Duganella dendranthematis: one gene and its partner. The protein of the gene in region 1 interacts with the protein of each later gene in a pairwise test. Links are inferred from orthologs where the notes say so. Each region holds a gene or a part of one and is shown in the gene's direction. Other genes may lie near its edges. The genes, in order: purT and HH213_RS15880.

Region 1 (3,177 bases):
ATCACGACAGCGTGTTGCTGCTGCGCGGCGCCGTCCTCTTGCCTATGAAATCTCTCCTTATTCTTTCTGCGCTTGCGCTGGCCCACGGCTATGCCGCCGCAGACTCGATGGACCCGGTCAATGCCCACGGCTGGAATACTTCCGCTGAACTGGGCGCCATCTCCACCTCTGGTAACACGGTCGGTACTTCGGTCACCGGCAAGATCGATGCCAAGCAGGAGCTGCACAACTGGAGCAATGAATACATCCTGTCCGGTTACTTCAAGGATGAACAGGTCACGAACGACGAAGGCCAGCAAGTGCGCGAGCGCTCGGCGCAGCGCTACGCGGCATCAGCCAAGGCGGCTTACAAGCTGCTGCACGACGAGCATGGCAAGCTGTATGCGCTGGCGACCCACGTCGACGACAAATTCGGCGCCTACACCCGCTACTCGACCATCGGCGTCGGTTACGGTACCCAGATCTACCAATCGGACACGCACACGCTGGACGTGGAAGTCGGTCCCGGCTACTTCCGCGGCGTGCGCTCGCCAACCGAAACCGAAAACGGCCCGACCGTGCGCGGTGCGGCGCTACTGAAATGGAAGCTGAGCGACAGCGCGCAATTCAGCCAGAACGTCATCGTCGAACGCGGCACCGACAATATCCACTCGATGGCGGAAACCGCGCTGCGCACCAAAATCAACAGCACCATGCAGATGAAGGCCGCGTTCAATATCCGCAGCGATACCAACGTCCCGGCTGACAAGAAAAACACCGACACGCAAACCTCGGTGACACTGGTTTATTCTTTCTAACTTCTATTTCCAAGCTATGAACACTCCACGCACCCTCGGCACGCCCCTGTCCCCTACCGCCACCAAAGTCATGCTGCTTGGCTCCGGTGAACTCGGCAAGGAAGTCATCATCGCGCTGCAGCGCCTGGGCGTCGAAGTGATTGCCGTCGACCGCTATCCAAACGCACCTGGTCACCAGGTGGCGCACCGAGCCCACGTCATCAACATGACCGACGGCGATGCGCTGGCGGCGCTTATCGAGGAAGAGAAGCCTGACCTGGTGGTGCCGGAAATCGAAGCCATCGCCACCGACAAACTGGCGGAGCTGGAACAAGCCGGCAAGATCACCTGCATTCCAACCGCGCGCGCAGCGCAGCTGACCATGAACCGCGAAGGCATCCGCCGCCTGGCCGCCGAAACGCTGGGCATCGCCACCTCGCCATACCGCTTCGCCAGCAGCCTGGAAGAACTGGCCGCAGGCGCCGAAGCCGTCGGATTCCCATGCGTGATCAAGCCGGTGATGTCGTCGTCGGGCAAAGGCCAGTCGAAGATCGACAGCGCCGCCGAAGTCAAAGCCGCGTGGGATTACGCCGCCGCCGGCAGCCGCGTGGACTCGGGCCGCGTGATCGTTGAAGGCTTCATCGACTTCGATTACGAAATCACCCTGCTGACCGTGCGTTCGCTGGGCGAAGACGGCCAGGTCATCACGCAATACTGCGAGCCAATCGGCCACGTACAAGTGCAAGGCGACTACGTGGAATCGTGGCAGCCATGCCGCATGGACCCGGTGGCGCTGGTGCGCGCACGCGACATCGCCGGCAAGGTCACGGCGGACCTGGGTGGCCTGGGCCTGTTTGGCGTGGAGCTGTTCGTCAAGGACGATATGGTGTGGTTCTCGGAAGTCAGCCCGCGTCCGCACGATACCGGCATGGTGACCATGGCAACGCAAGTGCAAAGCGAATTCGAACTGCACGCCAAGGCGATTCTCGGCCTGCCAGTCAACGTCGCGCTGAAGGCGCCGGGTGCTTCGGCTGTCATCTACGGCCAGCACGAAGCCGCAGGCATCGCCTTTGAAGGCGTAGCCGACGCGCTGCGCGTGCCGAACACCGACATCCGTCTGTTCGGTAAGCCGGAGTCATTTGCCCGCCGCCGCATGGGCGTGGCGCTGGCGACCGCCGACGATGTCGACACTGCGCGCGTCAACGCCAAGCTGGCGGCTTCCAAAGTCAAGCCGGTGCTGGCCAAGTGAGTCACATCCCCCGGAACAGATCAACGTAGTTGCGGCTGACGACCAGCTGTTCCGGGCGGCCTTTCAGCTGCACCATCAAGCGACCGCGGAAGTCCTGCCGCGTGCCGGCCACATGGCGCGCGGCGACAATCACACTGCGGTGGATCTGCCAGAACTGCTGATCATCGAGCTGTTCGCGCAGCTTGCTGATCGGCGTGCGTATCAGGCTTTCGCCATCCGCCACAAACACGCTTGTGTATTTATCGTTACTCTGGAAGTAGATCACGTCGTCGATCGGGATCAAGCGCGTTTCCTCGCCGTGCGTGGCGCGTATCCATTGCAGCGGTGCGGCGACCGGCGCTGGCGCGGCTGACGCCACCGGCACGCCGCCAGCCGCCAGCTGCGCGAGCAACGCTTGCAACGCCGCCGCCGGCACCGCGCCTTCGGCCGAAGCAGGCTTCAGGCGGACCTTCAATTTGGCGACCGTCTTTTCCAGCCGCTCGATGTTGGCTGGCTTCAGCAGATAATCCACCGCCGAGTGCTCAAACGCTTCTACCGCATACTGGTCGTAAGCCGTGACGAACACAATGTGCGGCGGCTTGGGACTGTCCACCAGTTTGGCGGCGACCTCCAGACCTGTCAGCCCCGGCATGCGGATATCGAGGAACACCACCTCCGGCGACTCCTCGTCGATCATGCGCAGCGTCTCGATACCGTTGGCGGCGCGCGCCACGACCCGCAGTTCCGGCCAAACGGTTTTCAGCTGGCTTTCCAGGTATTCGCGCAGATGGGCTTCGTCATCTGCGATCAGGGCACGGATGGTATCGATGTCGGACTCACATTCAAAGGCAGCAGGAGGCGCACCGTCATGCCGCAGGGTTGATTTTCCAATAATTCTACCTTAGCGGCGCCGCCATACAAACTGCCCAGGCGTTCGCGCAGATTACTCAGGCCGACGCCACCGCCCGGCTTGCGCGGCGCCGATTCGTTCAAGCCCGCGCCGGTGTCGCTGATGCGGATGCTGACCTGCTCACCTTCGACTCGCGCGCTGACCACGATCTCGCCGCCTTCCACCTTCGGCTCAAGGCCGTGGGCAATGGCGTTTTCCACCACCGGTTGCAGCAGCATCGGCGCAATACGGAACTGGCGCAACTCGTCCGGCACGTCGATGCG
Region 2 (3,317 bases), 2.1 Mb from region 1 along the record:
GCAGTGGTGCACTTCCACATGGTCCAGCATATAGCCGCTGAAATCGAGGTCCTTGGTGACCGACAGGCCATTCAGCGCGTCCATGACGTTGTAGCCGTTTTGCTCGAACAGCAGGCCATTCCAGTTTTGCAACGGGGTCTTGGGCAGGTTCAGGCACGGCGTCTCGGGGAAGTGCGGCGCGCCGATCAGCTCTCCCTTGAGGTCGTAGGTCCAGCGGTGCAACGGGCAGACGATGTTGTTCGTATTGCCACGGCCGTTGAGCATCAGCGCCTGCCGGTGACGGCAGACATTGGACACCAGTTCGATGCCGTCGGCGTTACGCACCAGCATACGGCCTTCATTCTCGGCGGCGAGGGTGGCGTAGTCGCCGGCGTTCGGCACCATCAGCTCATGTCCGACATAACGCGGACCGGCTTTAAACAGTTGCTGCATTTCTCGCTGCAGTAGCGATTCGTCAAAATAGACGCTTACCGGAAGTTGCGCAGTTGGCCGCGCTAGCTTGGCGTGGGTACCCAGATCGGACATCCAAACCCCCCTTAATTAATGTTCAAACCAAGAAGAGACAGAATCCGTAAAGACCCGCATACGAATGCGTTGAGGTGGTATTTAGGACGGAACCGGCGATTATACCGTGTTTTGCGCTCGACTAACAGTGTGCTGTGCTCGTTTATTGTGCAAAAAATTGCAATAACTGCATGCTTGCAAGGCAAATGGGGACGATTGCGATAAAATCCAGAGTCGCCGCTGCATGGCCCGCTAATGTTCCACCTGATAAGATGGTTTGTTCTAAAATACCGGGTTACACTGCGCGGGCCTCACGTGTGCCAAGCATGCCAAAGATAACTGAGTGACTATGTCTAAGAAATTAACTGCCGACGCGACCGCCGCCGCCCTCGCTCCCGCTTCGTTTGAAGAAGCGATGGCGGAACTGGCGCAGCTGGTCGCGCAAATGGAGGCAGGCCAACTGCCGCTGGAAGCTTCGGTGGCCGCCTACGCGCGCGGCTCGGCGCTGGTGCAGTTCTGCGCCGCCCAGCTGGAAAAAGTGGAATCCCAGGTCAAAGTGCTGGAAGGCGAGATGCTGAAACCCTTCGTCGTCACCGGCGAGGGCGAACAATGAGCGCCTTTGACGACTGGATGAAAACCGTGCAGGCCGGATCGGAAAACGATTTATCCGGGTTCCTGCCTTCTTCCGATGTGATCCCAACCAAATTGCACGCGGCGATGCGCTATGCGCTGCTGGGTGGCGGCAAGCGGGTGCGTCCGCTGCTGGTGTACGCGGCCGGTGCGCTGTTCGGCGCCGATTCGGCGACCCTGAGCCGCGCCGCTGCCGCCGTCGAAATGATCCATGCCTACTCGCTGGTGCACGACGACATGCCTTGCATGGACGACGATGAACTGCGTCGCGGCAAACCGACCGTGCACATCGCCTACGACGAAGCCACCGCGCTGCTGGTCGGCGACGCCTTGCAGTCGCAAGCCTTCATGGTGCTGTCGGCAGCGGACCAGATTCCGCCGGCGCGCGTGCTGGCGATGGTGCGCCTGCTCGGCGAGGCCTCCGGTTCGGCCGGCATGTGCGGCGGCCAGGCGATTGATCTGGACAGCGTCGGCGTCAGCCTGACGCTGGAGCAGCTGGAACGCATGCACCAGCTGAAGACCGGCGCCTTGCTGCGCGCGTCGGTGGTGCTGGGCGCCTTGGCCGGCAAGGATTTGTCGGACGAAGAATTGAGTGCGCTGAATGTGTATGCGCGCGCCATCGGCCTGGCGTTCCAGGTGGTGGACGATGTACTCGACGCGACGGCCGATTCGGCCACGCTGGGCAAGACCGCCGGCAAGGATGCCGCCGATAACAAGCCGACCTACGTTTCCATTTTAGGTCTGGAACCGTCGCGCGCACTGGCGGAAAAATTGCGGCTCGACGCGCACGCAGCGCTCGCGCCGTTTGGAGAAAAAGCTTTGCGATTACGCGAACTCGCGGACCTGATCGTGCAGCGGAAGGCATAAATGAACTTGCTCGAAAAAATAGATTCCCCGGCCGATGTACGCAAACTGCCGTACAGCCAACTGACGCCGCTGGCGCATGAACTGCGCGCCTACCTGCTCGATTCCGTATCCAAGACCGGCGGCCATCTGTCGTCCAATCTCGGTACGGTGGAACTGACGGTAGCGCTGCACTACGTGTTCAACACGCCGCATGACCGCATCGTCTGGGACGTGGGCCACCAGACCTACTCGCACAAGATCCTGACCGGCCGCCGCGACCGCATGCACACGCTGCGCCAGTTGGACGGCATCTCGGGCTTCCCGAAACGCGACGAATCGGAATACGACACCTTCGGCACCGCGCACTCGTCGACCTCCATCTCGGCGGCGCTGGGGATGGCGCAGGCGGCCAAGATCAAGGGCGAACATCGCCACGCGATCGCGGTGATCGGCGACGGTTCGATGACGGCCGGTATGGCGTTCGAGGCGCTGAACAACGCCGGTGTGCAGGACGACGTCAATCTGCTGGTGATCCTGAACGATAACGATATGTCGATCTCGCCGCCGGTCGGCGCGCTGAATCGCTATCTGGCGCGTTTGATGTCCGGTCAGTTCTACGCCGCCGCCAAGAACGTCGGCAAGTCGGTGCTGCCTGGCCCCGTGCTGGAACTGGCCAAGAAGCTGGAAGAACATGCGAAGGGCATGGTGGTTCCGGCCACGATGTTCGAGGAATTCGGCTTTAACTACATCGGCCCGATCGACGGCCATGACCTGGACTCGCTGATCCCGACGCTGCAAAACATCAAGCACCTGAAAGGCCCACAGTTCCTGCACGTGGTGACCAAGAAGGGCCAGGGCTACAAGCTGGCCGAGGCCGAGCCTATCCTGTATCACGGCACCGGCAAGTTCAATCCGGCTGAAGGCATCAAGCCGGCCGCCGCGCCGGCCAAGAAAACCTACACTGAAGTATTTGGCGACTGGCTGTGCGACATGGCCGCCGTCGACAAGAAACTCGTCGGCATCACGCCGGCCATGCGCGAAGGCTCGGGCATGGTGCGCTTCAACCATGAGTATCCGGACCGTTACTTCGACGTCGGCATCGCCGAGCAGCATTCGGTGACCTTTGCCGGCGGCCTGGCTTGCGAAGGCCTCAAGCCGGTGGTGGCGATCTACTCGACCTTCCTGCAACGCGCCTACGATCAGTTGATCCACGACGTGGCGCTGCAAAACCTGGACGTGACCTTTGCGCTGGACCGTGCAGGCCTGGTCGGTGCGGACGGCGCCACCCACGCCGGTAACTACGATCTGGCTTACCTGCGCTGCATCCCGAACATGGT

What was found.
Region 2: the proteins of purT (region 1) and HH213_RS15880 interact in binary tests that used the Escherichia coli proteins (3 or more experiments, as listed by UniProt). The link is inferred for Duganella dendranthematis from one-to-one orthologs.

Annotation. Positions count from the first base shown.
Region 1 is NZ_CP051684.1:5,607,840-5,611,016, reverse strand. The notes cover bases 64-2,919. They hold purT (formate-dependent phosphoribosylglycinamide formyltransferase), read left to right. Parts: upstream 64-813; coding sequence 814-2,025; downstream 2,026-2,919. Other genes in these bases: HH213_RS25640 (sensor histidine kinase), read right to left, coding at 2,812-2,919; HH213_RS25645 (LytR/AlgR family response regulator transcription factor), read right to left, coding at 2,027-2,791; HH213_RS25655 (DUF481 domain-containing protein), read left to right, coding at 64-797. Also shown: more of HH213_RS25655, read left to right, coding at 45-63; more of HH213_RS25640, read right to left, coding at 2,920-3,177. UniProt on the Escherichia coli protein: Involved in the de novo purine biosynthesis. Catalyzes the transfer of formate to 5-phospho-ribosyl-glycinamide (GAR), producing 5-phospho-ribosyl-N-formylglycinamide (FGAR). Formate is provided by PurU via hydrolysis of 10-formyl-tetrahydrofolate.
Region 2 is NZ_CP051684.1:3,481,273-3,484,589, forward strand. The notes cover bases 62-3,057. They hold HH213_RS15880 (polyprenyl synthetase family protein), read left to right. Parts: upstream 62-1,113; coding sequence 1,114-2,001; downstream 2,002-3,057. Other genes in these bases: HH213_RS15870 (aromatic ring-hydroxylating oxygenase subunit alpha), read right to left, coding at 62-525; HH213_RS15875 (exodeoxyribonuclease VII small subunit), read left to right, coding at 854-1,117; dxs (1-deoxy-D-xylulose-5-phosphate synthase), read left to right, coding at 2,002-3,057. Also shown: more of HH213_RS15870, read right to left, coding at 1-61; more of dxs, read left to right, coding at 3,058-3,317.